3 regions of the Arthrobacter sp. E44 genome follow, and region 1 is predicted to be linked to each of the others. Evidence: predicted binding sites of a transcription regulator. Region 1 holds the regulator's gene; each other region holds the start of a gene.
The links. Region 1 encodes LexA, which represses DNA repair genes until DNA is damaged. Its sites were predicted from a motif close to TCGAACANNTGTTCGA; they were not measured.
Positions count from the first base shown of each region.

Region 2: the regulator LexA is predicted to act here: its motif matches at 5,714-5,729, upstream of ACETK3_RS10655 (shikimate dehydrogenase).
Region 3: the regulator LexA is predicted to act here: its motif matches at 4,685-4,700, upstream of ACETK3_RS15120 (LexA family transcriptional regulator).

Region 1 covers NZ_JBHDJA010000004.1:168,487-178,731, reverse strand. Annotated here, with positions in the region: gene ACETK3_RS05915 (SseB family protein) at 1-609, opposite strand, end outside; gene priA (bifunctional 1-(5-phosphoribosyl)-5-((5-phosphoribosylamino)methylideneamino)imidazole-4-carboxamide isomerase/phosphoribosylanthranilate isomerase PriA) at 630-1,376, opposite strand; gene ACETK3_RS05905 (hypothetical protein) at 1,499-1,657, opposite strand; gene hisH (imidazole glycerol phosphate synthase subunit HisH) at 1,658-2,425, opposite strand; gene hisB (imidazoleglycerol-phosphate dehydratase HisB) at 2,422-3,048, opposite strand; gene ACETK3_RS05890 (histidinol-phosphate transaminase) at 3,109-4,227, opposite strand; gene ACETK3_RS05885 (LysM peptidoglycan-binding domain-containing protein) at 4,339-4,689, opposite strand; gene lexA (transcriptional repressor LexA) at 5,048-5,785, shown strand; gene ACETK3_RS05875 (ATP-dependent DNA helicase) at 5,911-7,971, opposite strand; gene hflX (GTPase HflX) at 7,964-9,544, opposite strand; gene ACETK3_RS05865 (class I SAM-dependent methyltransferase) at 9,972-10,245, shown strand, end outside.
Region 2 covers NZ_JBHDJA010000010.1:25,262-35,506, forward strand. Annotated here, with positions in the region: gene ACETK3_RS10630 (TIGR03885 family FMN-dependent LLM class oxidoreductase) at 1-865, opposite strand, end outside; gene ACETK3_RS10635 (AEC family transporter) at 1,031-1,954, shown strand; gene ACETK3_RS10640 (ATP-dependent DNA ligase) at 2,008-3,087, shown strand; gene ACETK3_RS10645 (MFS transporter) at 3,253-4,572, opposite strand; gene ACETK3_RS10650 (IclR family transcriptional regulator) at 4,806-5,669, shown strand; gene ACETK3_RS10655 (shikimate dehydrogenase) at 5,823-6,704, shown strand; gene ACETK3_RS10660 (bifunctional sugar phosphate isomerase/epimerase/4-hydroxyphenylpyruvate dioxygenase family protein) at 6,704-8,596, shown strand; gene pcaH (protocatechuate 3,4-dioxygenase subunit beta) at 8,636-9,505, shown strand; gene pcaG (protocatechuate 3,4-dioxygenase subunit alpha) at 9,508-10,065, shown strand; gene ACETK3_RS10675 (lyase family protein) at 10,062-10,245, shown strand, end outside.
Region 3 covers NZ_JBHDJA010000017.1:8,720-18,964, reverse strand. Annotated here, with positions in the region: gene ACETK3_RS15140 (matrixin family metalloprotease) at 77-859, opposite strand; gene ACETK3_RS15135 (ABC transporter substrate-binding protein) at 1,219-2,397, opposite strand; gene ACETK3_RS15130 (lmo0937 family membrane protein) at 2,688-2,834, shown strand; gene ACETK3_RS15125 (Y-family DNA polymerase) at 2,918-4,216, opposite strand; gene ACETK3_RS15120 (LexA family transcriptional regulator) at 4,240-4,671, opposite strand; gene ACETK3_RS15115 (hypothetical protein) at 4,809-5,366, shown strand; gene ACETK3_RS15110 (HAD family hydrolase) at 5,485-6,303, shown strand; gene ACETK3_RS15105 (hypothetical protein) at 6,424-6,672, shown strand; gene ACETK3_RS15100 (glycerophosphodiester phosphodiesterase) at 6,719-7,546, shown strand; gene ACETK3_RS15095 (hypothetical protein) at 7,580-7,948, opposite strand; gene ACETK3_RS15090 (DUF6480 family protein) at 8,084-8,320, shown strand; gene ACETK3_RS15085 (EAL domain-containing protein) at 8,375-9,436, opposite strand; gene ACETK3_RS15080 (bifunctional diguanylate cyclase/phosphodiesterase) at 9,608-10,245, opposite strand, start outside.

The DNA of each region.
Region 1 (10,245 bases):
TGCGAGCTCCTCGTCGCTGTAGGAGGGGATCCAGTCATGCTGCTTGGCGAGGGCCCAAACGCCGGGCCTGCGCACCACGAACGTCACGTCGGCGCCCGGGTCCAGGACCAGGAGTTCGGCTCCTTCCGCGACTGCCGAGAGCGCCGCCCGGGCGGCGTAGACGGCTACCGGCCTGGCCTCCGGATGCCATGCCGACAGCGCGGCGGCCGAGGTGAATGCCGGCAGCGCGGTCCTCCCGTCAGCTGCCTTGAGCGTCACCAGGGCCATGTCCGCCTGCTTGTCGGCGTGCAGGCCGTGAGCGGTCTCTTGCTCCTCAGCCAACTGCGCCACGATCGGGATGAAGACCCGCGCAGTTGCCAGCGAGGAAACGACTGCTTCTTCACCGCCCCGTCCCTCACGGAGCGCCGCGACCGCGGCGACGTAGCCGGCGTCGGCCGTGCCGTCGTCGTCCTCGAAGTTATGGATTTTGGCGTCGTCGCCGGCGAGGCTCCGCCCCGCCCACGGCTGGCCCGCAGAATCCGTGGCGCCGCCGGCACCGGCCAGCGCTGCGGCAATATGTCCGGGCAGCCGGCGGACTGCAGGGCGTTCCGGTTCCTCGACGTTGGACATGGCTTAAGTGCGCCCCGGACCTAGCGCCGGCCGGCGACGTCGAGGGCCTCCGGAAGCGTGAAGGCTCCCGAGTACAGGGCCTTGCCCACGATGGCGCCTTCCACGCCCAGGGGGACCAGCGAGCGGAGGACCCTGAGGTCGTCCAGGCTGGAGATTCCGCCGGAGGCCACCACCGGCTTTCCGGTCTTCTCCACCATCTGGCGCAGGAGTTCCACGTTCGGTCCCTGCAGCGTGCCGTCCTTGGTCACGTCGGTCACCACGTACCGGGCGCAGCCGGCCTCTTCGAGGCGGCCCAGGACGTCCCACAGGTCCCCGCCTTCCTTGGTCCAGCCGCGGCCCGCAAGGGTCGTGCCGCGGACATCGAGCCCCACGGCAATTCTGTCGCCGAAGCGCTCGATGGCCCGGGCGGTCCACTCGGGGTTCTCCAGTGCTGCGGTGCCAAGGTTGACCCGGGCGACCCCCAGGTCAAGGGCTGCTTCGAGCGTCTCGTCGTCACGGAGGCCGCCGGAGAGCTCCACCTTGATGTCCAGCCGGCCCACCACCTCGCGGAGCAGGTCGGCGTTGGATCCGCGCCCGAAAGCGGCATCCAGGTCCACCAGGTGGACCCACTCGGCACCCTGCTGCTGCCAGTTGAGTGCCGCTTCAAGGGGGGTGCCGTAGCTGGTCTCGCTCCCGGCCTCGCCCTGGACCAGCCGCACGGCCTGGCCGTTGACGACGTCGACGGCGGGCAGCAGTTCAAGTACCGGCAGGTCATGTGCGGTGGTCATACTCATCCTCGGTGTTGGTTCTCGGGCTCAGGGCGATTGGCTGGAAATTGGGCGGGCTTGGGGCGTGCCGTTGCTGATGTGCCGGGCGGACTCCCCAGGGCGGCCCACCCTCCGGTGGGTACTCAGCTGGCCGGCAGTGTGAGCAGGTAGGCGGCGAGCAGCGCCATGGCGGCCAGGACATAGAACGCCACCTGGGTCCACAGCGGCTTGCGCTGCTGCCGGAAGGAGATGCCGCCACCGATCAGGATGCCGGCGAGCCCCATCAGTAGTACGGACCACATCTATGCGCCGCTGCCGGGGTCGGCTGATGCTGCTCCGGAACTGGATTCGTCATTGGCTGGTTTGCGCAGGCCTTCCACCCAGTTACGCAGCAGACGCGCACCGGCGTCTCCTGATTTTTCGGGGTGGAACTGGGTGGCGCAGAGCGGGCCGTTTTCCACGGCCGCAATGAAGGGAGCGCCGTGCTCGGACCAGGTGACCATCGGCGGAGCCATCCGGGGCTGGATCACGTCGAAGTTCCATTCCTGCACGCCGTAGGAGTGCACGAAGTAGAAGCGCTCGTTTTCGACGCCGGCAAAGAGCTTGGAGCCTTCGGGGACCTGGACGGTGTTCCAGCCCATGTGGGGGACGACTTCCGCGGGAAGGGCCTCCACCTTTCCGGGCCACTCACCGATGCCTTCGGCTTCGGTGCCGTGCTCCACGCCGGCCTCGAACAGGACTTGGAGGCCTACGCAAATGCCCAGCACCGGGCGGCCGCCGGCAACGCGCCTGCCGATGAGCCGGATGCCGTCCACGGCCTTGAGTTCGCGCATCACCGTCTCGAAAGCGCCGACGCCGGGCACCACCAGTCCGTCCGCGTTCAGCACGTCCTCCGGCTTGGAACTCAGGATCACTTCCGCGCCGGCACGTTCCAGTGCGCGGACCGCTGACCGAACGTTCCCGGAACCGTAGTCCAGAACCGTGACAGTTGGCTTGCCCTCGGGTGAAGGCAGCTTGCGTGAGGCGGAGGGGTCGATGATGGCCCCGTCCTTGAGGACCTGGCCGCTCACAGTGCGCCCTTGGTGGACGGGATGCCCTCGACGCGGGGATCCCGTTCGACGGCGGCGCGCAGGGCACGGGCGAAGGCTTTGAACTGCGCCTCGACGATGTGGTGCGGGTCCCGGCCGGCCAATACGGTCATGTGCAGGCAGATGCCGGCGTGCAGCGTGATGGCTTCGAAGACGTGGCGGGTCAGGGAGCCAGTGAAGTGGCCGCCGATCAGGTGGTACTCCTGGCCTGCCGGCTCGCCGCCGTGCACCAGGTAGGGGCGGCCGGAGACATCCACTACCGCGTTGGCAAGCGCTTCATCAAGCGGCACAGTGGCCTCACCGAAACGTCGGATTCCCGCCTTGTTGCCCAGGGCAGTGCGCAGGACCTCGCCGAAGGTGATGGCAACGTCCTCCACGGTGTGGTGGACGTCGATGTGGGTGTCGCCGGTGGCCTTGACCGTCATGTCGATCAGGGAGTGCTTGCACAGGGCAGTCAGCATGTGGTCGTAAAACGGCACCGAGGTATCGATATCCGACACTCCGGTTCCGTCGAGGTTGATCTCCACGAGGACGGAGGACTCGCTGGTGGCACGCTCCATGCGGGCGGTCCTGGCCGCAGCCGTATTCAATCCGGTTGGACTCATGGTGAAAGGATCCTTTGTGGGAGAAGAAGTGGTTCAAGGCGCCGGCGCCGCACTATAAGTCTAGGCGGGAAGCGCGGCCTGGCCCGCAAGGATGCGTTCCAGGGACGTGAGGAAGGCTGTGGTTTCCGCCTCAGTGCCCGCAGTAACCCGAAGGTGGCCGGGGATGCCGACGTCACGGATCAGCACACCGGCGTCCAGCAGTTCCTGCCAGACCTGGTGGGGGTTTTCCAGGCCGCCGAAGAACACGTAATTGGAGTCGGAGGCCGCGGGCGTCAGGCCCATCCGTGTCAGTTCCGCCACGATCCGGTCCCGCTGGGCCTTGATGTCCTGGACGTCCGCCATAAGGGCCTCGCGGTGTTCGAGGGCGGCAAGCGCAGTGGCCTGGGTGATGGCCGAGAGGTGGTACGGAAGGCGCACCAACCGCAGGGCGTCGGTGACCTCCGGCGCGGCGGCCATGTAACCAAGCCGGGCGCCGGCCAGGGCAAATGCCTTGCTCATGGTGCGGGACACGATCAGCCGCTCCCGGCCGGGAAGCAGGGTCAGCGCGCTGGGGGTTCCGTCGTGCGCGAACTCGTGGTAAGCCTCGTCCACGATCACGATCGCCTGGCTGTCCTCCCCGGCCTCGTAGACAGCCTCCACGACATCCAGACCGAGCCCGGTTCCCGTGGGATTGTTGGGCGAGCAGAGGAACACGATGTTCGGCTGCAGTTCCTTGACCTGCCGTGCGGCCGACTCTGCGCTCAGGTCGTAGCCCTCGGAGCGCTCCCCGGTGATGTACTGCGTGTCGGTCCCGCTGGCCAGCAGGGGGTACATGGAGTACGTGGGTGGAAAGCCCAGGGCGGTGCGGCCCGGGCCTCCGAAAGCCTGGAGGATCTGCTGCAGGACCTCATTGGAGCCATTGGCTGCCCATACGTTGTTTTCGTCAAGCCCATGCCCGAGGTACTCCGCCAAGGCTTTCCGGAGTGCAGTGAACTCCCGGTCAGGGTAGCGGTTCAGGCCTGCGGCAGCCTCCGTGACTGCGGCGGAAATGGCGGCGCGCACATCGGCGGGGACGCCATGGGTGTTCTCATTGACGTTCAGGAGAATGGGGACGTCCAGTTGGGGCGCCCCATAAGGGGTGAGCCCGCGAAGGTTGCTGCGGAGGGGAAGCCGGTTCAGACGCTCTAGCTGGTCGTTCACCTGAACAGTTTAGTTGCCGCAGCAACGACCGGAAAATGTGACGGTTCCTGTTCGCCCTCAGCGTGCCACATCCCGCTTCTCCGGCGCCATGCCTGGAGTGGACAGCGGGCTTCAGTGTGTTGGGACAAACAGTTGCTGCCCGGGCAGGACTGAGCCGGCGCTGAGGTTGTTGAGCTGGACGATGTCTGCCACCACGTCCCGGGCGTCCCGGTTCGGATCAACAGCTCCGGCGATGGTCCACAGTGACTGGCCCGGCTGCACGGTAACCGTGACAGTCGGTGTCACCGCCAAATCCGCGGCGGAGTCTGAGGCCTTGGCGGGCGAGTTGAAGAACCCCGACAGCGACAGCAGGAAAACAGCGACGAGTACCAGCGGAACGCCGATCAGGACGATCCGCCCCCGCCGGGTAAGCCGCAGGGGCGCGGACGACGGTGAAACGTGGTGACGATATGAAGCTGACATGAACTGAGCCCTCCTGGACCTGCCGTGCTGCCCGGGTGTTCCCCCGAGGCCGCCCCGACCATCAGACGACGGTCCGGAACTTCCTCCGGCCACGTTTTCGAATAGGGCGTGCGCTGGTTAGAACACATGTTCGAACTTTGCTTGTTAAGTTTTAGCACCTATCAACGAACAATGTCGAGACTCGCTAGAACAAATGTTTGAAAAAGCAATGTGGCTGGCCTAGCTTTGAAACCAAAGAACAACCACCCCTGAAGTTGAACAGCAGGGTCTGACAATGACAGTGGGAGTCCTTCCGGCGGTGCGTGCAAGCCAGCACCGGGGCGGAAGATCCGGCGGCAAGCGAAAGGCATTGGCGAATATGGCAGCAGCAGCCGCCGGGGGCAGGACCGCCCCGCAAACCAAGAGGACCGCCAAAGGCTTGACGCCCCGGCAAAAGAAAATCCTCGAAACCATACAGCGCTCCGTCAATGAGAACGGGTACCCGCCCTCCATGCGCGAGATCGGCGACACCGTCGGACTGGCAAGCCTGTCCAGCGTGACCCACCAGCTCTCCCAGCTGGAAAAACTCGGTTACCTGCGTCGCGATCCCAAGCGGCCCCGCGCCATGGAAGTGCTGATGCCCCTCACGCTGGACGGGGGTACCCGCAAGGCCGCAGGCGACTCCCCTGCGACGCAACCCGCCGGCGGAGGCGCCTCAGTGACCGAGCTGCCCACCGCGCTCGATACCGCAATGGTTCCCCTGGTGGGCCGGATCGCTGCAGGCGGTCCCATCCTCGCGGAGCAGCTTGTTGAGGATGTCATGCCGCTCCCCCGCCAGTTGGTGGGCCAGGGCGAACTCTTCATGCTGCGGGTGGCCGGCGACTCCATGGTGGACGCCGCCATTTGTGACGGTGACTGGGTGGTGGTCCGGCGCCAGGCTGACGCAGCCAACGGGGACATCGTTGCTGCGCTGCTCGACGACGAAGCGACCGTCAAGACCTTCCGCCAGCGCGACGGCCATACCTGGCTGCTCCCCCAGAACACGCAGTACGAACCCATCCTGGGCGACCATGCCACCATCATGGGCAAAGTCGTCTCGGTCCTGCGTTCGCTCTAGCGCGCTCCCTCCCGTCACAAGCACCGGCCCGCGCTGCAGGAATCCGTCCGGGCCGTCCTGGGCCCGGCGGAGGCACTCCAGGGGCGCGCTGTGCCCCTGGAGCTCCGCGGTGCGTCGTCAGGAGGCTACCGGACTGCGTCCGCCCCCAGCCTGGTGAGGGCTGCCAGCGCCTTGCTGCGGTCCGTGGTGGCCCAAAACGGCGGCAGGGCAGCCCGCAGGAACCCGGCGTAGCGCTCGGTTGCCAACCGGGAGTCCAGCACGGCCACAACGCCCTTATCCCCGGTTGACCTGATCAACCGCCCGGCGCCCTGGGCCAGGCGGATGGCCGCGTGGGTGGCTGATACGGACATGAAGCCGTTGCCGCCGGCCTGTGCCACGGCCCGGGAACGCGCCGTCATCAGTGGATCGTCCGGCCGCGGGAACGGAATACGGTCAATCACCACCAGCCGGCAGGAGCCGCCCGGCACGTCGACTCCCTGCCACAGGGACATGGTTCCGAAAAGGCAGGTGTCCGGCTCATCGGCGAACTGTTTGACCAGGGCGGTCATGGTCGACTCCCCTTGGCACAGGACGGTCACGTCCAGTTTGGGCCGCAGGGCGTCTGCGGCCTCCTCGGCAGCCCGGCGTGAGGAAAACAGGCAAAGGGCTCCCCCGCCGGACGCCTTAATCAGGGCTTCCAGTTCCTCCAGAGCCTCCGGAGACACCCCGCGGCCGGGCTTGGGCAGGTGCCCGGCCACATAGAGGATGCCCTGCTTGGGGTAGTCGAAGGGCGAGCCGACGTCCACGCCGGTCCAGCTGGGGGCGCCGTCGCCAAGAAGGCCCAGTCCTCCTGCAGCAGGTTCAAAAGCGGAACCGATGGCCAGGGTGGCGGAAGTCAGCACGACGGTGTGGTCGGCAAAGAGCCCTTCCCGCAGCCGCCCGGCGACGGACAATGGGGCGATGTTGATCAGCACCGGCGCAGTCTCGTCCGGCGGCGAGTAGCCCTGGCCGGGGTCAAAGGTGCTGGCGCGGGAGAACCACACGACTTCCCGGTTTTCCCTGGCGGCGACCAGACGCTCGCACAGTTCCAGGATGAGCATGAGGCGGGACCTGGCCAGCTGCCGGCCGCCGTCGGCAGTGGTGTTGCTGTCCCCTTTGGAATCGGACAGTGCAGCCCGGCAGGCCTCACGGAGCTGGTCCACGCAGTCCAGCTGTTCATCGTTCAGGCCGTTGGGAAGCAGGCCGCTGGGTGCGCCGGCGAGGGCCAGCTCAAGGTTGGCCGCTGCGGCATTGAGGGCATCAACGGTGATGGCGGTGTGTTTCCGGGCACCGGCAGCGGCGGCGTGGACCATCGCGACGGACAGCTGGCCGGACACTGCTCCGGTGACCCGGTCCTGGAGTTCGTGCGCTTCGTCCACCACCACGACGTCGTACTCGGGCAGGACGGCAAGTCCTTCGAATGCGCTGACGGCGAGCATGGCGTGGTTGGTCACCACCACGTCCGCTTCGGCAGCGTCCTGCCGGGCGAGCTCGCTGAAGCACTCGGCAGCCATCGGGCACTTCTGGGCACCCAGGCACTCCATGGACGTCACGGAGACCTGCCGCCAGGCGCGGTCGGTCACGCCCGGGAGCAGTTCATCCCGGTCACCCGTGGCCGTTTTCTCCGCCCACTCCCGGAGACGGACCACTTCCTTGCCAAGCTGGGAGGAGGGGCCGCCCACGGACGCTGCGAAGTGCGGCACGCTGGTGTCCTCGCCAAGCGAGAAAAGCTGGCCTTCGGAGGGCTCTTCGGAGGGGAAACCGCCTTCGAGCTTGTGGCGGCAGACGTAGTTGGAGCGGCCCTTGACCAAGGCAACCTTGACGGGCCGTTCCAGTGCCGGGGTGATGTTCTTCAGCAGACGGGGCAGGTCCCTGCCGACGATCTGGGTTTGCAGGGCAAGCGTGGCTGTGGAGACCAAAGCAGGCTTGTTGCTTTCCAGGGCATGGGCGATCAGCGGCACCAGGTAGGCAAGCGACTTACCGGTGCCGGTGCCGGCCTGGACCAGCAGGTGGTTGCCGGTTTCGATGGCGCGGGCCACCTGCAGGGCCATTTGATGCTGTCCGGTGCGGCTTTGACCGCCCATGCCTGCGACGGCCCGGTCAAGCAGTTCGATGACGAACTGCTCACCGGCCGTCTGCGCGGCTTCGTCCGCCGCGGGGTCACCCATTGACGGTGAAGGGTTCCAGTTCGGACGCCAGGCCCTCCCGGACCATGACGGCAGCCCTGGTGCCGGCCTCCACGTGGTCCAGGCTGAGGATCTCGGCGTCGGACTCGTGAAGCTTGCTGATCAGGTCGCCGCGCTCGTACGGGATGAGCAATTCCATCTTGACCGAAGGCCGGGGAATGGATTCGCTGATGACCTTCAGCAGTTCCGGGATCCCCTCGCCCGTGCGGGCTGAGACCACCACATGGCGCGGTTCGCGCTGCCTCAGCCGCTCCACTACGAAGGGGTCGGCGGCGTCAGCCTTGTTCAGCACGATGATCTCCGGCACCTTCCGGGCGTCAACTTCGCTGAAGACCTTCCGGACGGCAGCAATCTGGCCTTCCGGGTCAGGGTGCGAGGCGTCCACCACGTGCAGGATCAGGTCGGCGTCCGCCACTTCCTCGAGCGTGGAGCGGAAGGCCTCCACCAGCTGGGTTGGCAGCGAACGGACGAATCCCACGGTATCCGCCAAGGTGTAGCCCAGGCCATCGGCGGTTTCCGCCTTGCGCACGGTGGGATCCAGGGTGGCGAACAGGGCGTTCTCCACGAGGACGCCGGCGTCGGTGAGCCGGTTGAGCAGGGACGACTTGCCGGCGTTGGTGTACCCGGCGATGGCAACGGAGGGCACTTCATTACGACGGCGGTTGGCCCGCTTGGTCTCCCGCGCGGGCTTCATCGCGGCGATTTCGCGCCGCAGCTTGGCCATGCGGGTACGGATGCGTCGCCGGTCCAGTTCGATCTTGGTTTCACCGGGGCCACGGGAGCCCATGCCGGCGGCGGCGCCACCCACCTGGCCACCGGCCTGGCGGGACATCGACTCGCCCCAGCCACGCAGGCGGGGAAGCAGGTATTCCAGCTGTGCGAGCTCCACCTGCGCCTTGCCCTCGCGGCTCTTGGCATGCTGGGCGAAGATATCCAGGATCAGGGCGGTCCGGTCGATGACCTTGACCTTGACGATGTCCTCCAGGGCGCGCCGCTGCGAAGGTGCCAGTTCGGCGTCCACCACCACGGTATCCGCGCCTGTGGATATCACAATGTCCTTCAGCTCCTGCGCCTTGCCCGAGCCCAGGAAGGTTCCGGGGTCCGGCTTGTCGCGGCGCTGGACCAGCCCGTCGAGGACCTCCGAGCCCGCAGTCTCGGCAAGGGCGGCCAGCTCGCGCAGGGAGTTTTCGGCGTCGGCAAGGGTGCCCTCGGACCAGAGCCCGGCCAGGACCACGCGCTCCAGGCGCAGCTGGCGGTACTCAACCTCGGTGACGTCCTCAAGCTCGGTGGACAGCCCTGCGCGCCGGCGCAGGGCGCGCCGCTCCTCAAGGTCCTGCTGGTCGCCGTCGTAGGTTGAATGCTCTTCGTCCAGGCGGGAAATGGCCTGTGCCCTGCCGAGCACCGCTTTTCCATCTCCGCTGCCCTCACCGCGGGGCGTGCTGACATTTTTGGCCGGTACGTCCTTGGCGAGGATCCGGTCGATGACAGCCTGGATCTCCTGCGGACTCATGTCCTGGGCGGCTGGATCGGAACCGGTATTGGGCTGGCTGGTCATGGTCTCCTTTGAAGATTCGGCAATTCCAGAATAGTGCTGATTGGGCGGAAGTTGGAAAGTATTCGCGCTGGGCTGACGGCCTGCGGTCATGGTTCTCCTGGTGGTCTGCACCGGCTGCGATGCCGGGCTGGGAATGCCGCGCTGAAACGGCGGCAGGGCGGAAAAGGCCGGAGAGTGGCGGGACGTGCGCGGGATGCTGACGTTCGGTATCGTCCGGCGGCCGGGCAGACCCAGTGGTCTGGCCGGCGCGCAAGCGGAAGGCGTGGAGCCTGCGTCGCTGCGGAACGGACTGTCGCTGGAGGACAGGCGTCGGGACGGGCATGGCCCGTGCCGGCTACTCGAAGATCAGGAACATGCGTTCAAGCGTAGCAGAGGGGCCGCAGCACAGTTTCCCTTTACGCTGCCAGGGGAACTACTCTGGCGAGTTATGGAGTCAGCACACTATTTCAGCACGTCCCCCGCCGGCCCCTTCACCCGCAAGCCGCTCACGGTTGAGCTGGCCGGGAAGCCGCGCAGGCTCCACACGTCCACAGGCATCTTCAGTCCGGATGGGGTCGACAAGGGCACTGCCGTGCTCCTGGCCGAGGTTCCTGATCCGAACCCCCAGGGCAACCTCCTGGACATCGGCTGCGGTTGGGGTCCCGTTGCACTGACCATGGCCCTGCTGGCTCCCCAGTCCAAGGTCTACGCGGTGGACGTCA
Region 2 (10,245 bases), on a different contig from region 1:
CAAGGTCCGCGTACCCGGCCAGCCACTCCACGTGCTGCTGAAGATCCGCGGAGACATTGACGGCGCTGCGGACCTGATCTTCGGGCACATGCGCCCCCGCGGTGTCGAAGTGCCGGGCGGTGGGCAGGTCCCAGGGGATGGGCGGGGCGAAGGTGTTGGTCCGCCACTGGTCCAGGGCAATGGCCGCGGCTTCCTTGTCCGTGCCCGCCCACGACAGGTGGACCTGCAGTACCGCCTTTCCCTTGCCGCCGTTGTCCCGGTAGGCGGACAGCATGTCCCGGAGCTTTGGCGCCGGCTGGTTTATGGTGACCAGGCCGTCCGCCCAGGTGGCCGCGCGGTGTGCCGTTTCCACGCTGACGGCGGGTGCGATGAGCGGCGGCGGTGTGTCCGGAACGTCCCAGATCCGCGCCTGCTCCACCGTGACCAAGCCCCGGTGGGTCACCTCCCCGCCGCGGTGCAGGCGGCGGATTACGTCCACGCATTCCTCCAGCCGGCGCTGCCTGATGTCCTTGGCGGGCCACGCGTCCCCAGTGATGTGTTCGTTCATGTTCTCGCCACTGCCTGGGGCGAACCAGAACCTGCCGGGGAACATGCTGGCCAGCGTCGCCGTGGCATGGGCGGTGATGGCCGGGTGGTAACGCTGACCCGGCGCGGTCACCACCCCGAACCGCAGGCTGGTGGTGGCAAGCGCCGCGCCCAGCCAGGACCACGCGAAGCCGGCGTGCCCCTGCCGTTGGGACCATGGTTCGATATGGTCTGAACACATGGCCGCGTCGAAGCCTGCGCGCTCTGCGTGCTGGACGTCCTTGAGCAGCTGGCCGGGGCTGATCTGTTCGTGCGAAGCGTGGAAGCCGACGGTAACCATCGTTAACCTGTACCGCCCCGGAAGCGCCGTGTCGAGGGGCCGGCGGCACGGCGGTGGGCCATTCTGTGGACGCTTCTGGCGCAGCGCTCCTTATTCGATAAGTTTGGGACTTGTAGTACTGCCTTCCTGCGGTGGTGCATGGTGGAAGCGGAAGGAAGTACCCACGTGGGCGGTGTGCTCATCGGACTGGCGGTGATCGGCGTGGTCATCGCCGTCGGCTATATCGCCGCGCGCTGCGGGCTGGGGGATGAGCCCACCATTTCGGCGCTGACGCGGACCGCCTTCTTCATCACCAACCCGGTGCTCCTCTTCACGGTGGTACTGAAATCGGATTTGTCAGTGGTCTTTTCCGCCTACGTTCCGCTTGCCATCATCACTGCAGGGGTAACGGCACTGCTCTATGTCGCCGCCAGCCGCATCTGGTTCCGGCGGCCGGCGGCCGAAACAGCCCTTGGCGCCATGGCCGGGTCCTACGTCAACGCCAACAACATCGGCATCCCCATCACCCTCTACGCCCTGGGTGACGCCACCCCGGTCGCCCCGGTCCTGCTGGTCCAGCTGCTCCTGTTCGCCCCGCTGGTACTAACCCTGCTGGACCTTTCGGCGGCCGGCCGGTTCTCGCCCCGGCTGATGCTGACCCAGCCCTTCCGCAACCCCATGATCATCGCCTCGCTGCTGGGCGTGGTCCTGGCCGCATTCCATGTGCAGCTGCCGGAACCTGTGATGGCACCGCTGACCCTGCTGGGCGGCGCCGCCGTCCCTGTGGTGCTCCTGGCGTTCGGCATGTCGCTGCGCGGGACCAGGATGCTTCGGAGCGGCGGCCACACGGCCGAGATCCTCACTGCCACGGCACTCAAGTCCGCGGTGATGCCGGCGGTGGCGTTCGTCGTCGGACGCTTCCTGTTCAACCTGGACCACCGGATGCTCCTGGGCGTGGTGCTCATGGCGGCACTTCCCTCGGCCCAAAACGTCTTCCTGTTCGCCAGCAAGTACGGACGCGGGGTGGCTGTCGCCCGGGAAACCATCCTGCTTTCCACCGCGGCCGCAGCACCGGTGCTGGTGCTGATCGTCTGGCTGCTGGCGGGCTGACGCCGGGCGTGCCGCCCTACCGCCAAGCGGGCCGGCCGGGCAAGAATGGGCACATGGAACTTCCCGTGATGCCGCCCGTCCCGCCCATGCTCGCCAAGGCCGTCAGCGGCATTCCAGGCAGCGGGGACCTCAGCTATGAGCCCAAATGGGACGGCTTCCGCTCAATCATCTTCCGCGATGGTGACGACCTTGAGATCGGCAGCCGCAACGAAAAACCCATGACCCGCTACTTCCCGGAACTCGTCGCCGCGCTCAAGGAGAACCTGCCGCCGCGGTGCGTGGTGGACGGCGAGATCATCCTGGTGGGGACTTCGGGCGACCGCCTTGATTTCGACGCCCTGCAGCAGCGGATCCATCCCGCCGCCAGCCGCGTGAAGCTGCTGGCACAGCAGACACCCGCCTCCTTCGTGGCCTTCGACCTCCTTGCCCTCGATGATGACGACTACACCGGCAGGCCCTTTTCCGAGCGGCGGGCGGCGCTGGAGAAAGCCCTCGCGGCCAGCAAGGCACCCGTCCACCTGACAGCCGCAACCACGGACAGGGACACGGCCGCGCAGTGGTTCGAGCAGTTCGAGGGGGCCGGGCTGGACGGCATCGTCGCCAAACGACTGGACGGCAGGTATGAGCCGGACAAGCGGGTGATGTTCAAGGTCAAGCACGAGCGCACCGCGGACTGCGTGGTGGCCGGCTACCGGCTCCACAAGAGTGGCCCGAACGCCATCGGTTCCCTGCTGCTGGGCCTGTACAAGGACGACGGCGGCCTGGCCAGTGTGGGGGTGATCGGCGCCTTCCCCATGAAGAAGCGGCAGGAATTGTTCGAACAGCTCCAGCCGCTGGTCACCGACTTCGAGGGCCACCCCTGGGCGTGGGGCAAGCAGGAGGAGGGCGAGCGGACGCCGCGGAACGCCGAAGGCAGCAGGTGGAGCGCCGGGAAGGACCTCTCCTTCGTTCCGCTTCGGCCCGAACTGGTGGTGGAGGTCCGCTACGACCACATGGAGGGCGACCGTTTCCGCCACACGGCGCAGTTCAACCGCTGGCGGCCGGACCGGGACCCGGAATCCTGCACGTATGAGCAACTGGAGGAGCCGGTGAACTTTGACCTAGCCTCGGTGCTGGAGACCGGCCGGGGGTAGCGGCCCCCTGCCGGGCACCCGGGCGGGCTCCGTCGTCGTGCATTCCTGCCCGGTTACCGGTGTCCAGCCTGTTGCGGCGCCACGGAAAAGCCCGCCGCCCCTGGGTTTTCCAGGAGGCGGCGGGCTTTCTGCGTTAAGTAACCGGGCAGGAACGCGCGCGGGCGCCTACTTCAGGCCGAGCTGCTTGGTGGGTGTCCGGAAGGACTCCTTGGCGGTCAGCGCTGACACTGCGGCGATGGCGCAGATGATGGCCGTGAAGATGGTGATCTGCACCCAGCCGCCGGCCTTGATGCCGCCCATGGCAGCCACGATGGCCGGCGCGAACCCTGCCATCAGGAAGCCCAGCTGGGTGCCGATGGCCAGACCAGAGAAGCGGACCTTGGTGCTGAACATCTCGGCGTAGAAGGACGGCCATACGGCGTTGGCGGCCGCGTAGCCACCGGAGAAGTAGCCGATGGCGGCCAGGAACATCAGCGGGACGCTGCCGGACTCCAGGCTGAGCAGGAACACGGGGGTCAGGAGCGCGCTGGCCACGGCGCCGTAGATGAAGACGGGCTTGCGGCCGATCTTGTCAGCGAGCATTCCGAACAGCGGCTGGGTGCCCAGGGCCACGATGTTGGCGGCCACCACCAGCCACAGGGTGGTGGTCCCGTCAACGCCGGCCACGGTCTTGGCATAGCTGATGGCCAGGGTGCCGAACACGGTGGAGACGGCGGCGATGAAGGCGCAGCAGATCACGCGGAGGACGTCGCGCCAGTGGCCCTTGAGCAGGTCAGCGACCGGGAGCTTGGCGATCTGCGCGGTCTTCCGGGCCTCTTCGAAGGCGGGCGGCTCGTGGAGCGTGCGGCGGATGAGGAATGCCACCACAACCACCGCGGCGCTCAGCCAGAACGGGATGCGCCAGCCGATGCCGAATTTGATCTCATCCGGCAGGGCCAGGACGGGAATGAACACCAGGGCGGCGAGGATCTGGCCGCCCTGCGTTCCCGTGAGCGTCCAGGAGGTGAAGAAGGAGCGGCGGTTGTCCGGGGCGTGCTCAAGGGTCATGGAGGAGGCGCCGGCCTGCTCACCGGCGGCGGAGAGGCCCTGGCACAGCCGGGCCAGCACCAGCAGGGCCGGAGCCCACCAGCCCACAGTCCGGAAGTCCGGGAGGCAGCCGATGACGAAGGTGGACGCACCCATGAGCACCAACGTGAACATCAGGACCTTCTGGCGGCCCACCCGGTCACCGAAGTGGCCCAGGATGATGGCGCCGACGGGGCGCGCCACGTAGGCGAAGCCGAAGGTGGCGAAGGACATGATGGCGGCGTTGGCATCGGCACTGGGGAAGAAGACCGTGGGGAAAATCAGCGCCGCGGCGGAGCCGAAGATAAAGAAGTCGTAGTACTCGACGGCGCTGCCGAGGAAGCTGGCGAGGGCGGCCTTCCTGGGCGTCCCGGCATGCGTGAGGGCACCCGCCTCTGCGGACGGAAGTGTCTTGCTCATGGTGTTCCTTTGGTGTGACGACATTGTCGCGGATGGATCTGGTGGTCGCAGCCGCCGCTGCCTTGGTGCGGGCGGGGCGCGATGCGGCTGGAGTCCGGAAAAGACCCGGCATAAATAGCCACATGGTGGGAGCTACTTGTGCGATACAGAAACTATGACTGTGAGGGCTGTCACCTGTCAAGAAAAATAATCACCATCTAGAAGCAGCTCTCACATTGTGGCAACATGGAGCCATGAGTGTGAACCAAACCACAGCGATCAACGACGACTCCGCTGTAGCCGCCCCTACTGCGGAACCTGTCAACGCCATGCCTCCGGAGGGAAGGGTTGCTGCCCGTCCCGCCGACCGCACAGACATGGTGGGCAAGGCCCTTGGCCTGCTCGTCCTGCTGGGCGAGGAACCGCGGGGCGCCACCGCCGCAGACATCTCCCGCCGGGCGGAACTTCCGTTCAGCACCACCTACCGCCTGCTCGGCTCCCTGACCCGCGACGGTTTCGTGGACTACGAGCCGGACGGCCGCCGCTACCACCTGGGCCTGCGGATCTTCCAGCTGGGGCAGCGGGTCTCCAACCACCACGGCTTTGCCGGCACTGCCATGCCGGTCCTCCGCCGGGTGACGGCCGAAACCGGCGAAGCGACCATCCTGAGTGTCCGCGACGGCCTGCATCACCTGACCGTGAGCAAGGTGGACGGCCCGCAGACTTTCCGGGTGACCAGCGACCCCGGCCACTTGGGCTCCCTGTCCGCCACCGCCGTCGGCAAAGCTCTTGTGGCGTTCGCCGAGGACGCCGAACGGGAAAAACTGCTGGACGAACTGCCGCTGGAAGCGCTCACCGGGAAGTCCATCACCGACCGCGACGCCTTCCGGGCGGAAATCGACAAGGTCCGCAGGCAGGGCTACGCCGTGATGGATGAGGAAAACGAGGCCGGCATGCGGGCCGTGGCTGTCCCGCTGCTCAACAGCCAGGGACATGCCTTTGCCTCCCTGGCCACCGCCGTGCCCGTCTTCCGACTGGGCCTGGATGAGCTGGTTGCCCATGTACCCCTGCTGCAGGAGGCGGCTGCGGAGCTCGCAGCACGGCTTCCGCAGCGCTAGCGGGCTGCTTCATTACGCCCTCTTGACCCGCCGATGTTCGTATCTAGAACAATGGTGCGATAAGTGAACATTTGGTGTACCGTAATCGCTATCACCCCGCAGCGCGGCCCAAGTTCCGCTGCTGCCCGGTGCCGTACCAAAGGAGCTGCACGCATGAGCAATCGAACTGAGTCCTACCTGGTGGGACTGGTTGGTGATGGTGTGATGCCATCGCTCACGCCGCCCATGCATGAACGGGAAGGTGATGTGCAGGGCCTGCGCTACCTCTACCGGCCCATTGACCTGCTTGAACTGGGGCTCACCGGGGAATCCGTGGGTGACATCCTGAACTGCGCCCGCACCCTGGGCTTCAACGGCCTGAACATCACCCACCCCTGCAAGCAGCTGGTCCTGCAGCACCTGGACGAGGTGAGCCCCGACGCCCGCCGCCTGGGCGCCGTCAACACCGTGGTGATCCGGGACGGCAGGTTCATCGGCCACAACACCGATTTCTCCGGTTTCGCCGCGGCGCTCGCCGCCGGACTTCCCGCCGCCAGCCTGGACCGTGTGGTGCAGCTTGGTGCCGGCGGCGCCGGATCGGCCGTGGCCTACGCCCTGCTAACCGCAGGCGTGCGGACGCTGGACCTGGTGGACATGGACCCCGCCCGGGCCGCCGCACGGGCTGCCGAGCTGCAGGCCTTTTTCCCGGACAGCACCGTCACGGCAGGCACGACGGCGGAGCTGCCGCAGCTCATGCCCCTGGCCGACGGTTTGGTGCACTGCACCCCGGTGGGCATGGCCGCCCACCCCGGCGTCCCGCTGGACCTGGACCTGCTGGAGCCCCGGCACTGGGTGGCGGACATCGTCTACCGCCCCATCGACACCGAACTGGTCCGCGGCGCCCGCGCCAAGGGCTGCGAGGTGCTGGACGGTGGCCGCATGGCGGTAGGCCAGGCCGCCGACGCCTTCCGGATCTTCACCGGGCTGGAGGCGGATCCGGACCGGATGCGCTCACACTTCCTGGAACTCGTGGCCGCCGAGGAGGTGGCCGCCTGATGCGCACCGGAATCGCCACCGTCTGCCTCTCCGGCACCCTGAAGGAAAAGATTAAGGCCTGCGCCATCGCCGGCTTCGACGGGATCGAGATCTTTGAACAGGACCTGGTCACGTCCCCGCTCAGCCCCGAGGACGTGCGGAAGATGGCGGCGGACCTGGGCCTTGGCCTGGACCTGTACCAGCCGTTCAGGGACTTCGACGGCGTCTCGCCGGACCTGCTCAAGGCCAACCTCCGGCGGGCCGAGGCCAAGTTCAAGCTCATGGCGCGCCTTGGCATGGACACGATCCTTGTCTGCTCCAACGTCGCCACCGCCACCATCGACGACGATGCCGTCCGCGCCGAACAGCTGGCGCAGCTTGCCAACCTCGCCGGGGACCACGGCGTCAAGGTGGCCTACGAGGCACTGGCCTGGGGTAAGTACGTCAACGACTACGAGCACGCCTACCGCCTGGTGGAGATGGTGGACCACCCCAACCTGGGCACCTGCCTGGACTCGTTCCACATCCTGAGCCGGGACTGGGAGACCTTCCACATCGAGGCCTTTGACCCGGAAAAGATCTTCTTTGTCCAGGTGGCGGATGCCCCCAAGCTCTCCATGGATGTCCTCTCCTGGAGCCGCCACTACCGCGTATTCCCCGGCGAGGGGCAGTTCGAGCTGGCCAAGTTCATGGGCCACGTGGTCCGGGCAGGCTACTCCGGTCCCGTCTCCCTCGAGGTCTTCAACGATGTCTTCCGCCAGTCCGACGTTGAGCGTACGGCCGTGGACGCCATGCGCTCGCTCATCTGGCTGGAGGAGCAGAGCGCCAAGTGGCTGGCCGGTACCCCAGCCGAAGGTGCGGCGGAGAACAGCGGCGTGGTCCGCCGTCGTTATCCCATGGAACTGGCCACGCTGCCCAAGGTGAACGAGCCCGCCGGCTTCAACTTTGCCGAGGTGAAGGCGGACGATACCGCGCAGCTGGAGAAGTTGCTGGGCCAGCTGGGTTTTGCGTTCGAGGGCCGGCACCGCACCAAGGACGTCCAGCTGTGGACCATGGGCCAGGCGCGGGTGATCATCAACGAGCAGGCCGCGCAGCACGCGGAACCGGCCATCGCCGCGCTGGGGTTCGACGTCGATTCCCCCGTGATTGCCTCCGCCCGGGCCCAGCAGCTCAAGGCGCCCGTGGTGGCCCGCAAGGTGCAGGCGGACGAGGAAGTGTTCCAGGGTATCTCCGCGCCGGACTCCACCGAGATCTTCCTCTGCCAGGGCAGTCCGGACGGCACCGCAGCGTGGACGCATGAGTTCGGGGAAGGGCTCGAACACCCATCAGCCGGGTCCAGTGCCGTGATCGACCACGTCAACCTTGCCCAGCCCTGGCAGCACTTTGATGAGGCCGTCCTCTTCTACACCAGTGCCCTGGCCCTGGAGCCCCAGCCCTTCGCCGAGGTGCCCAGCCCCAGCGGCCTGGTGCGCTCACAGGTGATGCAGACCTCCGACGGCGCGGTGCGGCTGGTGCTGAACCTGGCCCCCATCCAGCAGGCACGGAACGAAGCCCGCAAGACCTACCAGGAACACATCGCCTTCGCCGTGGACGACCTCGTGGCAACCGCCCGCTCCGCCCGCGACCGCGGCCTTGAATTCCTGGAGATCCCGGCCAACTACTACGAGGACCTGGACGCCCGGTTCGACCTCGAGCCGGACTTCCTGGCCACCCTGCAGGAGCTCAACCTGCTGTTCGACCGGGACGCTGACGGAGAATTCCTGCACTTCTACACCGCCACGGTGGGCAGCGTGTTCTTCGAAATGGTGGAACGCCGCGGCAACTACGACGGCTACGGCGCCCCCAACGCGCCGGTGCGCCACGCGGTCCAGTACGACTCGCTGCACCGCAGCACGCCACACCGCACCACTTAGACCAGAGCAGGAAACGAACAAAACAGAAAGGAGCCAGCCGTGCCGGAAAACATCACCGAGGAGCTGGAGTCGGAGGAACTCGTGCCCCCGGCCGAACCCAAGGCCGCCCACCAGCTGGACAAGGCCATCGAATCGCAGGCAGACCTCAGTGCAGAGATCACCGCCATCGGCGAGGCCTACCAGCGGGCCCTCAAGGACGGCGCCCAGCAGGAAACGCAGCCGCGGCTGGACTACCCGCCCTACCGCAGCAGCATCCTGCGCCACCCCACCAAGAGCCTGCAGCATGCGGACCCGGAGACCATCGAGCTGTTCTCGCCGGCGTTCGGGCACCAGGACGTGCACGCGCTGGAGTCGGACCTCACCATCCAGCACAACGGCGAACCGCTGGGTGAGCGGATCATCGTGTCCGGCAAGGTCCTGGACGGCGACGGCCGCCCCGTGGCGGGCCAGCTCGTGGAGATCTGGCAGGCCAACTCCTCCGGCCGCTACATCCACAAGCGCGACCAGCATCCGGCCCCCATTGATCCCAACTTCACCGGCATCGGCCGCTGCATCACCGGCCCCGACGGTTCCTACCGGTTCATCACCATCAAGCCCGGTGCGTACCCGTGGAAGAACCACCTGAACGCGTGGCGGCCGGCGCACATCCATTTCTCGTTGTTCGGCAGCGAGTTTACCCAGCGGATCATCACCCAGATGTACTTCCCGGGTGACCAGCTCTTCCCGCTGGACCCGATCTACCAGACCATCGTGGACCAGGACGCCCGCGACCGCCTGGTGGCCACCTACGACCACAGCCTCACCGAGCCGGAGTGGGCGCTGGGGTACAACTGGGACATTGTCCTGACCGGCCCCAAGCGGACCTGGACCGAGAATGAAGCATTCGGCACCGAAGGCGACGAGGAGTAGACATGAGCACCAAACTGGTACCCACCCCCGGGCAGACCGTGGGACCGTTCTACGGCTACGCCCTCCCGTTCGAGAAGGATAACGAGCTGCTCCCTCCCGGGTTCCCGGGCTCCATCCGCCTGCAGGGTACGGTCTACGACGGCGCCGGCCACACCATCCCGGACGCCATCCTTGAGATCTGGCAGCCGGATGCCGACGGCAAAATCGTCCAGCGCACCGGCTCCCTGGTCCGCGACGGCTACACCTTCACCGGCTGGGGACGCGGCGCCGTGGGCAACTCCGGCGTGTTCACATTCACCACCGTCAACCCCGGCCCCACCAAGCCGGGTGCAGCGCCCTTTATTTCCGTGGCGCTCTTTGCCCGTGGCCTCACCAACCGGCTGTTCACCCGCATCTACCTGCCGGAGGACACCGAGGCCCTGGCCAACGACCCCCTGCTGAGCTCCCTGGACCCGGAGCGCCGCAAGACGCTCATCGCACGCCGGGACGCCGACGGGGGCCTCACCTGGGACATCCGTCTCCAAGGTGAGGACGAGACGGTCTTCCTGGACTTCCAGTGACCCACGCCGGCGCCTTGGGAGACTTGCGCGCCTTCGCAGAAGAGGCCGACGCCGGCCTGCTCAGTCCCGTCTCAGCCTCACCTTTGGTGGCGGCGCTGACGGGGGACCGGGCAGTGCTGGCGGCCATCCTCGCCGTCGAGTCCGGCTGGGCAGCCGTGCTGCAACGGGCCGGCCTGGCAC
Region 3 (10,245 bases), on a different contig from region 1:
GCTGCTCCCTAAGTGCCGTTTTGAGGGTTCAAAAGGGCATGTACGCAGCAATCGATGGGTTCTTCTTCGGCGGGCGTCACAACTGCGGCACGCAGGGGCCGCTTCCCAGCAGCGCAAGCCCCGCCCGGTCGCCGGCGGCGAAGTCCTGCACGCCCTTGTTCTCGGCATACATGAGTTGGCTTGGATCGTTGACGTGGGCCAGGCCCAGCACGTGTCCGAGTTCGTGCATGATGATGGCCCGCACTTCCGCGGCGCCGTCCGCCCGGCTGGCCATGATGCCGGCGAGGTCAGGGGCGTCCAGGCTGATTTGTCCGGCGGCAAGGACCAGCGGTTGCCCCACGGCTTCCGCGTACCCGCTCCCGCCGAGGCCTGCCACGTTTCCCGCGAGATCGGGGGTTTCCGTCGGCGTTGACCAGGCGATCAGCACTGGGGCCCAGCGCTTCCCGTAGCGGTCAGGCTGGAAAGCTTGCCGCTGATCGGCCGGCGCCTCCGTAGTGGGTCCGTCGTAGACGAACTGCAGCCCGGAGGCACGGGAAACTGATGCCACCGCTTCGCTGATCAGGGCATCTCCACCCGGCAAGGCATTGTCCGGACGCACAACATAGTGCACGGGGCGGCACGGATCGTACGCTACTAGGGACTGTCCCGCCCTGGGCGACTCCTGCAGCACGAATGCAGTGGAACCGGTGCTTGCCGGTGGCGTCCCGAGGGGAGAAGGAGCAGCCTCGACGCCGGGCGGCGGCACCTTCGCGCCGGGCAGGTACGGGGCAGCGACAGGGAGGACCACGCGGTCGAAGAGCGTCGGTGTGAAATACAGGCAGACCACGACGGCGATTCCCAGCATCGTCCTGAACTGCACCGACCGCTTCGGCCGGCGCTGTTGCTTCCTTGGCCGGCGCCGGAATTTCCGCCGGCCAGGCGGGGAAGGGTCAGGACTGCGCCAAGATGCCGGGGGCTCGGCCTTTCCAAGAGCTTCATCGATGGCCCACTGCGGGATCCGTCCGCTGGCGGAACGGCGGACGTTGGGTGGGAGAAAACCGCCTGGGACCTCCGACAGCGAATCCCTGTTTGTCCCGAAACCGTGCACCGGCACCCCCAATCCTTCGCCGCCCGCCGCAGGGCAACCCCCTCAGCCTAGCGGCGGGCTTTCCAGCCTTGGCGCCGGAAAAGCACAGGATTTGCGCAAGAAATCAGCGCAGCAATGGATGGGGGTGAGAGCTACTCCTTGCCGAGTCCCGCCGCCGAGGTCTTGTCGCCGGACACGCTGTTGAGCGCCCGCAGGTCGAAGATGCCGTTGATGTCGGCCTGCTTGGTAGTGCCGGCAGTCACGCCGTCGGCCAGGAGCTTCTGGTAGGTCCCGGCCAGCGGGTCCACCGTGAAGACGATGTTCTTCAAGGAGCGGTCAATAACGTCGGGCTTGAGCTCGGCGCCGGCAGCTTCCTTCAGTGCCGCGTTGATGACGGTGGCCTTCTCACTGGTGGACGCTGAGTTCAGCCACTCAACCGATTTCACGTGGCCCTTCAGCAGGGCCTTGACGGTGTCCGGGTGGTCCGCGGCGAATTTCCGGTTCACGATCAGGATGGTGGTGGGGAACTCGCCCGGCTTGCCGGACAGCGAACCGTCCCACAGGTCCTTTTCGTCCACCAGTACCTTGGCTCCGGCGGTCAGTACCAGGCGTGAGGCCCATGGCTCAGGCAACCACGCGCCGTCGAGCTTTCCATCCTGGAACAGCTTGAGGGTCTGGGCGTTCTCCGTGGGGTTGATGGCGACGTCGCCGCTGCCATCGACGTTTGTCTTGTATCCCTGGGACGAAAGCCAGGCGCGGAGCGCCACGTCCTGCGTGCCGCCAAGCTGCGGCGAAGCCAAGGTCTTGCCCTTCAGGTCCGCGGCGGAGTTGATCTCCGGCTTGACCACCAGCTGCGCACCACCGGCGGCTGCGCCGGCGATGATGTTGACGGATTCGCCCTGGCTCTTGACGAACGAGTTGATGGCCGGATTCGGTCCGATGTAGGTGGCATCGATGGCGCCCGCGTTCAGCGCTTCGATGGCTGCGGGGCCGGCGTTGAAGACCTGCGTGCTGAGCTTGGTGCTGCCGAGTTCATCGGCGATGAAGCCGTTGCTGACGCCCACCAGTGCGGGGGCGTGCGTGACGTTCCCGAAGTAGCCCAGCTTCAGTTCGGCGGCGGGGTTGCCGGACGGGACGGTCTCCTGCGTGGCGGCAGGGGTGGCGCTGTTAACGGAGGAGGCGACGGCGGCACCCCCGCCAATGAGGGCCAGGACGGCTGCCGCGATCCCAATCTTCAGGCCTACCGAGCGGTTGGGTTTGGCGGACTGGCCGGCGACGATGCGGGTGGAGCCTTGCTGGTTCTGCGGACTGTTGTCCTGCGGGTTTGCCATGGGTAAATCCTTTGCTGGGGCGGATGCTGAGACGAGATTACGGAGCGCCCGGCGGCCCGACAATCGATCATGTAGCAGGCGTTCACGGGGCGACTCGCAGGCTCAACGCGGCGTAGCGGGAAGTCAAAATTCGTCCCGGGACGTCTTGGTTCGGGCTGATAGGCAGCCGGTATCGGCGGCGGATGCGATCGACGCTTGCTTTTCCTGTTTCGCCTGCATTGATTCAGCTGCCGCCTTGGTGGGTACGTGGCCCGCATGGGGATTTTGAAAAACTAGTCAAGGAGACTCTCATGTTGCTTTGGATCGCCATTATCATCGCTGTTCTCTGGCTTCTCGGACTGCTCGCGAACATCGGCGGCGGCCTTATCCACATTCTTTTGGTCGTTGCAGTAGTCGTCCTGATCTTCCACTTCGTCACAGCCCGGAAGCGCGTCTAGGCGGGCAACGTCCGGACTAAGACTTCCATGCAGGAATGAGGTCCCGCCGCTGGCACTGTGCCGGCGGCGGGACCTGCTGCTTTTCAGGCCGCTTTGACCAGGGGGAGTTCGTCCCAGTGCGTGGTGTACCGGGGGGAGCGCATGTCCCGTTTCATGGTCCAGTCCAAACCGGACTTGATGCCCGCGTGCCCCAATCCGATGGCACCCCGCCCGAAACGCCTGCTCACGTCCTCAAGCAGCGGCCCGATCCCGCGTTCCTCATGCCGGTTCTCGAACGGCTCCAGCGGCGGCTGGTTTCCCGTGGGCCGCAGGTCGGTCAGCATCAGGCCCGCCTTGGCGTACTTCAGCCCTTCGCGGGTGTGGGGCAACAGGGCGTGCGCGGCCTTGGTGAGCAGCAGCGGATCCGCCGTGGGCATGGGCAGTGAGACGCATACCGAGGGGTAGGCCTGCTCGTTGTCCCGGAACGGGGAAGTGGCAGCGAACGCCGTCAGGACCTTGGCCTGCAGCCCGTGCTTTGAGAGCCTGGCGCTCGCCTGCTGCCCATAGATGCTGAGCACCTCCCGAAGGCCTGCGGTGGTGGTCACAGGCGTGGCGAAGGAGCGGGAGAAGATCAACTGGTCGCGTCCAATCCGTTCCTCCTCCATGGGGATGCACGGGGTGCCGCGCAGCTCCAGGACGGTGCGCATCAGGACCACGGAAAACCTGTCGCGGATCACCACGGGGTCCGCGCGGACCAGGTCCAGGACGGTGAAGATCCCCAGGACGTTCAATCGCCTGGTGAGCCGGCCGGCGATGCCCCAGATCTCATCCACGGGCAGGCGGCCCATCAGTGCCTCCCGCATGTCTGCCGGGACCGACTCCCAAAGGCAGACCCCGCCAAAAGCAGGATTGTTCTTGGCCCACTTATTGCAGAGCTTGGCCAGGGTCTTGGTGGGCGCAATGCCCACGCAGACCGGGACGCCCACGTGCCGCCGGACTGCCTCCTTCATCCTGCGGCCCAAGGCCAGCAGCTCTCCCGGGCCGCCCTTCACGCCCAGAAATGCCTCATCAATGCTGTAGACCTCCAGCCAAGCCGAGTACCTGCCCAGCAGTTCCATCACACGGGCGCTGATATCCCCGTACAGCTCATAGTTGCTCGACTTTGCCACCAGGCCCCACTCCTTGGCCCGCGGCGCGAGCTTGAACCAGGGTTCACCGGTGGTGATGCCCAGGGCTTTCGCCTCGGGGGAGCGGGTCACCGCGCACCCGTCGTTATTGGACAGCACCACCAGCGGGCGTCCCTCCAGGGAGGGGTCGAACGCGCGCTCGGCCGAGGCATAGAAGCAGTTGACGTCCACATGAGCGATCTGCGGCATCTGCCGCATCACCATAGGCTTAGCCATGGGACTTCCCAGCCTTCACGGCCTCAAACATGGTGCAGGCACCTGGTGGCAACGCCCCAGACGGTCAGCTCGGACAGGGCGGGCACACGGATGTCCGGGTACTTGGGGTTTTCCGCCTGGAGCAGCACCCCGGTGCGGGTGATGCGGAGGCGCTTGACCGTCAGTTCGCCGTCAAGCACCGCGATCACCACGGATCCGTCCTTGGGCTCCAACGCCCGGTTCACGATCAGTTCGTCGCCGTCACTGATGCCCGCTCCCTCCATGGAGTCACCGGTCACGCGGACCACGAAGGTGCTGGTGATGTCCTTGATCAGGTGCGCGTTCAGGTCGATCCGGCCGTCAAAGTAGTCCTGTGCGGGCGACGGAAAGCCCGCCGCCACCGCCACGGGCGAGATCAGCACCGAGAACAACGAGGCACCCGCGTCTATCACGCGGGGACCGACAATAACGCCCACAACACACCTTTATTCGAAAATATGTTCGATAGTTTCAGTGTAGCCCCGGAGGCTGACAACCGGCACTCCTCACGGCCCAGGGCGCGGAGAGGCTAGGCTGGGAGCACTGTCAGCTCTGGGGGAAGCGGATGCGGTTCGTGCGGTTTTGGCTGGTTCCTGCAGTGATACTCGCCGCGCTGACGGGCTGCGAGTACAGCGGCCCGCCGGAGGGGCAGGCGAAGCCGTCAGCGCCGCCGACAACGGCACCTCGGAACCTGGACACCGACCAGGCGCGGGGAGTGGACTTCCTCATGAACCCTGCGGACGGCGCCGCCAGCCGCTACGCCTTCCGGCCGGTGCCGGCCGCCCCGGAACTTGCCACCGCCATGCTGCAGGGCGCGGACGGGCTGAAAGTGGTGGTCCATTCCGGCCAGCCTTCCGCTTCCGGGCCTGAGGCGGAGCTCAGAGGCACGCTGGCCAAGGACGGGGCAGGCTGCGTCATCCTGCAGTCGGAGGCTGGGGATGATTACACGCTGATCTTCCCCGAAGGAACCAGCCTCGATGGCGAAACACTCCTCCTGCCCGCCGGCCCCCGGCTTGCCATCCGCGACCCGGTAGCCCTCACCGGCAACCGGGTCCCCGCCGACGAAAGCGTGAGCATGTGCCTGAATTATGCCCGGCTCTACTCCGTGGAATCGGCTGCCATCATCCCCTGATGAAAGGGGCACGTCCGTGATCCAACAGACGCGGGAGGTGCGTTGCGGGGAAGTACGACGACGCCCTGCCGCCTTCCAGCGCACTCCGGCTGCCCAATGACCCACGTAGACTTGCAGGATGCGGCTGGTAGCAAGCGATATCGACGGAACGATCCTCGGGCATGACGGAAAAATCAGCCCCCGCACCGTCCGCGCCTTCCGCGCCTGCCGTGATGCCGGCGTCGAACTTGTCTTTGTTACAGGCCGGCCACCCCGGTGGCTGCACCCCCTCGAAGAACAGCTGGGCCACACCGGTCGAGTGATCTGCTCAAACGGCGCCGTGGTGTGGGACCTGGAAGCGGACTGCCTGGTCTCCGCCCGTACCCTGGCCATCAACACTGTCCTGGAAGTCCGGCACATCATCAAGGAGCTCCGCCCGGCTGCGCTGTTCGCCGCGGAGACGCTCACCGGCTTCCATCTGGAACCGGGCTTCATCGAGAACGAGTCCAGCGAGCTGCTCGCCGAATTCACCCCGGCGCCGCTGAAGGACACGCTCACGGGCGAGGACTCTGTGGTGAAATTCCTCGCCATCGTCCGCGACGGCACGCCTGACGACTTTCTCGCCGAGGTGGCTCCCGCTGTCGGACACCTGGCAGCGGCCACCCATTCTTCGCCTGGCGTCGCGATGCTGGAACTGTCCCTGCCCGGTGTGAACAAGGCCGTCACGCTGGCCGAGTATGCGTCCGCCTTGGGCATTGGGGCCGCTGACGTAGTGGCTTTCGGGGACATGCCCAACGACATTGAAATGCTCCGGTGGGCTGGCCACGGCTATGCCATGGCCAGCGGCCACCCGGAGGCCATCCGCGCGGCGGGGCAGCAGGCACCGCATTTTGACGACGACGGCGTGGCCCAGGTTTTGGAGGCCCGCCTCGCTTCCCTGGGCGTCCAGTTTTCCTGACCCCAGCCTGCCGCATCCGGCGCCACCGTTTTCCCAGCTTCCGCTCACCTGGCGTTTACCTTCCCGCCGTAGCGTCAAGCGTGGAGAGCAGGCACCTCCGCCGGCTCGAAGGGGGTAACGATGGCAAGAAGCACCAAGCAGCACGCAGCCGAGGCGCCGCTCCACGCAGCAACGCCCGCTCCGCACTGGAAGCAGCTGCGCCAGGGCGACCGGGTCCGGGTCCTCTTTTCACCCGGCTTTGAATCGGGCGGCGTGGTGGACACCATCACGCCGGACCACACGGCGGTCTGGGTCCACCTCGACGGCGGCCGCGGGCGGACCCTGCTGCACTGCGGTGACGGCGTGGACATCCTTCCCTGCGCTGGCTGAACTGCCGCGCTGACTGAAGGCCTCGGGCCTCGGGTACGCTCGCAGTGTGACCCTGCCCTTCTTCGAGCACCCGGACGACGCCGGGCGGCAGCTGCCCATCGCCATGGCCCACCGCGGGTTCTCGGGCGAGGGCCTGGAAAACTCCATGGCCGCGTTCCGCGCCGGCGTTGAACTCGGCTTCCGGTACCTCGAAACGGACGTCCACACCACGTCCGACGGCGTGCTGCTGCTCTTCCACGACGAAACCCTGGACAGGGTGACGGACGGCAAGGGCCGGGTTGCGGAGCTGCCCGCGGCGGAGGTGGCAAAGGCGCGGATCAACGGCCGCGAGCCCATCCCCACCTTCGACGAACTGGTAACCCAGCTTCCAGACGCCCGGCTCAACCTCGACGTCAAGGACTGGGGCTCGGTCCGCAGCACTGCGGCCGCCATCGAGCGGCACCAGGTGCACCACCGGGTGCTGGTCACCAGTTTTTCGGACCGCCGACGGCGGGCGGTGCTGAAGCTGCTCAGCCAACCGGTGGCTTCGTCCGCCGGAGTGGCCTCGAATGCCCTCTTCACGCTGCTGGGCCCGGTACTGCCCCGCCCGGTGTTCCGGCGGCTGATGCGCCGGACTCTGCGCGACGTGCACGCACTGCAGGTACCCGTCCGCTATGGACGGATACCTGTAGTCACTGCCGGCTTCATCCGGCGCGCCCATGAGCTGGGCCTGGTGGTGCACGTATGGACCATCAATGAGGAGGCGGAAATGCACCGGCTCCTCCACCTTGGCGTGGACGGGATTGTCACGGACCGGGCGGACCTGCTTCGCGACGTGCTGCGGGCGCGCGGCCAGTGGCGGCATGCGCCCGGGCCGGAGGACCCGGCCGGCTGAAGCGCACCCGGCTTATCCAACCTGTCGGGAGACTTAGCCGCGGTCCGCTTCGGTGGGCGCTGTCGCATCGCCGGCCAGGCCGCCGTCGTCCGACGCCTCGTTCTGCTTTTGGTCGTTCCGGGCCATGCCGCTGTGCGCCCTGAGGTTGTCCGTCTCATCAACGTCCCCGCCCAACGGGCTGTTGGACACCGGGGCCGGGGCGGCCCCGGTCTTGAGGCCTGGAGCCTTCTGCTTCTCCGCCTCCATCGCATTCGAACCCTCACTCAGGGAAGAGTGCACTTCAACGTCGTCATTGGGGTCCGCCGGATTCGGAACATCCATCTTTTCTGTCGGCTTGGATGTCCCGGCCAGGTCCTCCATCGCGTTTTCCGCTGCCTTGCCGATGCTGTCGCCGATTCCCATCTGACTGCTCCTTCCGACGTCGTATGCCGGCGCCCCAGCGGCTTACCGGCCCTACTCCTCCAGAATTATCAGCATGCTTACAATTAGTCCAGTGCTGGGGAACCGAACCGCAGCCGGAGAGGAAGGAAAGGCAGCATGAGCACTTACCATCCGGAAAATGACCCCGCGAATCCCGACCGTCCCGGGAAGGACGATGTTGGCGCCGCCCAGCCCCACCTCGCTGAGCAGCGCAGCAAAGAGTCGGGCGGATCGCCGAACCCCGACCCTGCGGAGGGCAACGTCACCGGCCTGGAGCCGGGCGGGGGAGTTCCTCCCGGGGAGACCCCGCCCGCCGAGGACCAAATGAGCAGGGACCAGGGCCACTCCGAGTAGTGCCTGGGTGGGCAGCGGCTGGCGGCTTTCGGTCCGCCGGCCGCTGGTCCATCGTCACGACGCCGTTGTGCCCCGCTTCTTCCGCGACTCGCCCGGGCCGGCCAAGTGGCGCTCCAGGCCGTCCATGTCCAGGCGCGTATTCCAGTTGGCCCAGTCCTCGGGCCGGACGGACGGCCGACCCAGCAGGTAGCCCTGGCCGGCGCTGATGCCAAGCTCGGTGAGGGCCTTCAGTTCGCCCACAGTCTCGATGCCTTCCGCCACCAGAGTCACACCAATCTGCTCGGTGAAGTCCACCAGGCACGACGCAAGGGCGTGCTGCAGCCCGTCCTTGTCCACATCGGCGATGACGTTGCGGCCCACCTTGAGGAAGTCGGGCCGCAGGTGGATCATGCGGCTCAGTGCCCCTGCGCCGGTGTGGGTGTCGTCGACGGCGATCCGCAGCCCCTTTTCGCGCAGCGGATTAATCGCAGAAATAAATTGCAGGTATTCCTCTTCCGGAATATCCGCGGTCAATTCGAGAACCACCCTGTCGATGGGAAGCTCGATGTGGTCGAACAGCTCCGGCAGCCGCGGGTCCGTGCAGGACGTGGGCGAAATGTTCAGCGAAACATATAGGTTTTCCGGCAGGGTGCGGGCCGCCGCGGCAGCGGAGCCGAGCGCAGAAAACTCAAGGTTTGCCCCAAGGCCCACGGCGGCTGCCTCGGCGAACCACAATTCAGCGGCGGCTCCGTCGTCGCTGACGAAACGGGAGAGAGCCTCTGCACCCACCACGGTTTTTCCTTCGAGCCCATAGATCGGCTGGAAGGCGGTCATCAGCATCTGGTTTTCGAGCAGGGCGCTTATCCGGGACATGCTGCGGATGGCGTCCAACTGCTCCGCGAACTGCGGTGGCAGGGCGGGCGGGGTCAGGCGCATTTCCCTGGCCGTTTCCAGCGTCTCCACCGTATTGGCATCACTGCGCCTGGTCTCAAGCAGATACTCCAGCAGCGCCCGCTCCGGCACGCCGGGATTTTCGTCGAGGCTGTTGCTCAACCGCTGCCGGACAGCCGCTCCCGCAGGATCCGTATCCGCCAGGACAGCGGCGATAATTCCCCATGCCTGTACCCGAACCGACATTAGCAACGCCCCCAGTTGACGAAGTAATGACCCAATGGCCCAATTATGTTCAAATTTCCAAACGCCTTATAAAAGTACGGTGCCGAACGACCCTGAATTCCGCGGCAGCGACGAACCGGACACCGCACGCTGATCGTATAACGGCGGCTCCAAAAGCGCAGTAGTTTTGCGCTACTGGTTAGCGCTTTCCTGCTGGTCAGCCAGCAGATCCGGGATCTGCTCCGGCGGAACGGGACGGCTGAAGTAGTAGCCCTGGGCACTGCGGCAGCCCAGGTCCCGCAGGATTTGCGCCTGCTCCGCCGTCTCAACGCCTTCCCAGACCGCCTCCAGTCCGCAGGCTCGCACCAGCTGCAGCACCGCTGCCACAAGGGCAGGCTGGCTGGGGTCGCTCTCAAGGCCAGTGATCAGCGATCTGTCCACCTTGACCCGGTCCACCGGCAGCCGGCGGAGATAGCTGATGGAGGAGTAGCCGGTGCCGAAGTCGTCGATTTCAATGCCCACGCCCAGGCCGCGGAGCCCGCCCAGCGAATACCGGTCCAACTCGTTGCCTTTGACGATGGCCACTTCCGTCAGTTCCAGGACCACCTGCTCCGGCTTGACCCCCGTGTCCTGGAGGATGTTCCGCACATCCTCAATGAACTGCAGGCTCTGCAGGTCGGTAGCGGAAATGTTGATGCGCACCGAGAAGGTGCTGTCCACCAACTCGGCGTCTGTCCAGCACCGGAGCTGCTTCACCGCGGTCTGGAGCACCCACAGGCCCAGTTCCGAGATCAGCCCGGCTTCCTCGGCAAGGGGAATGAACTCTTCAG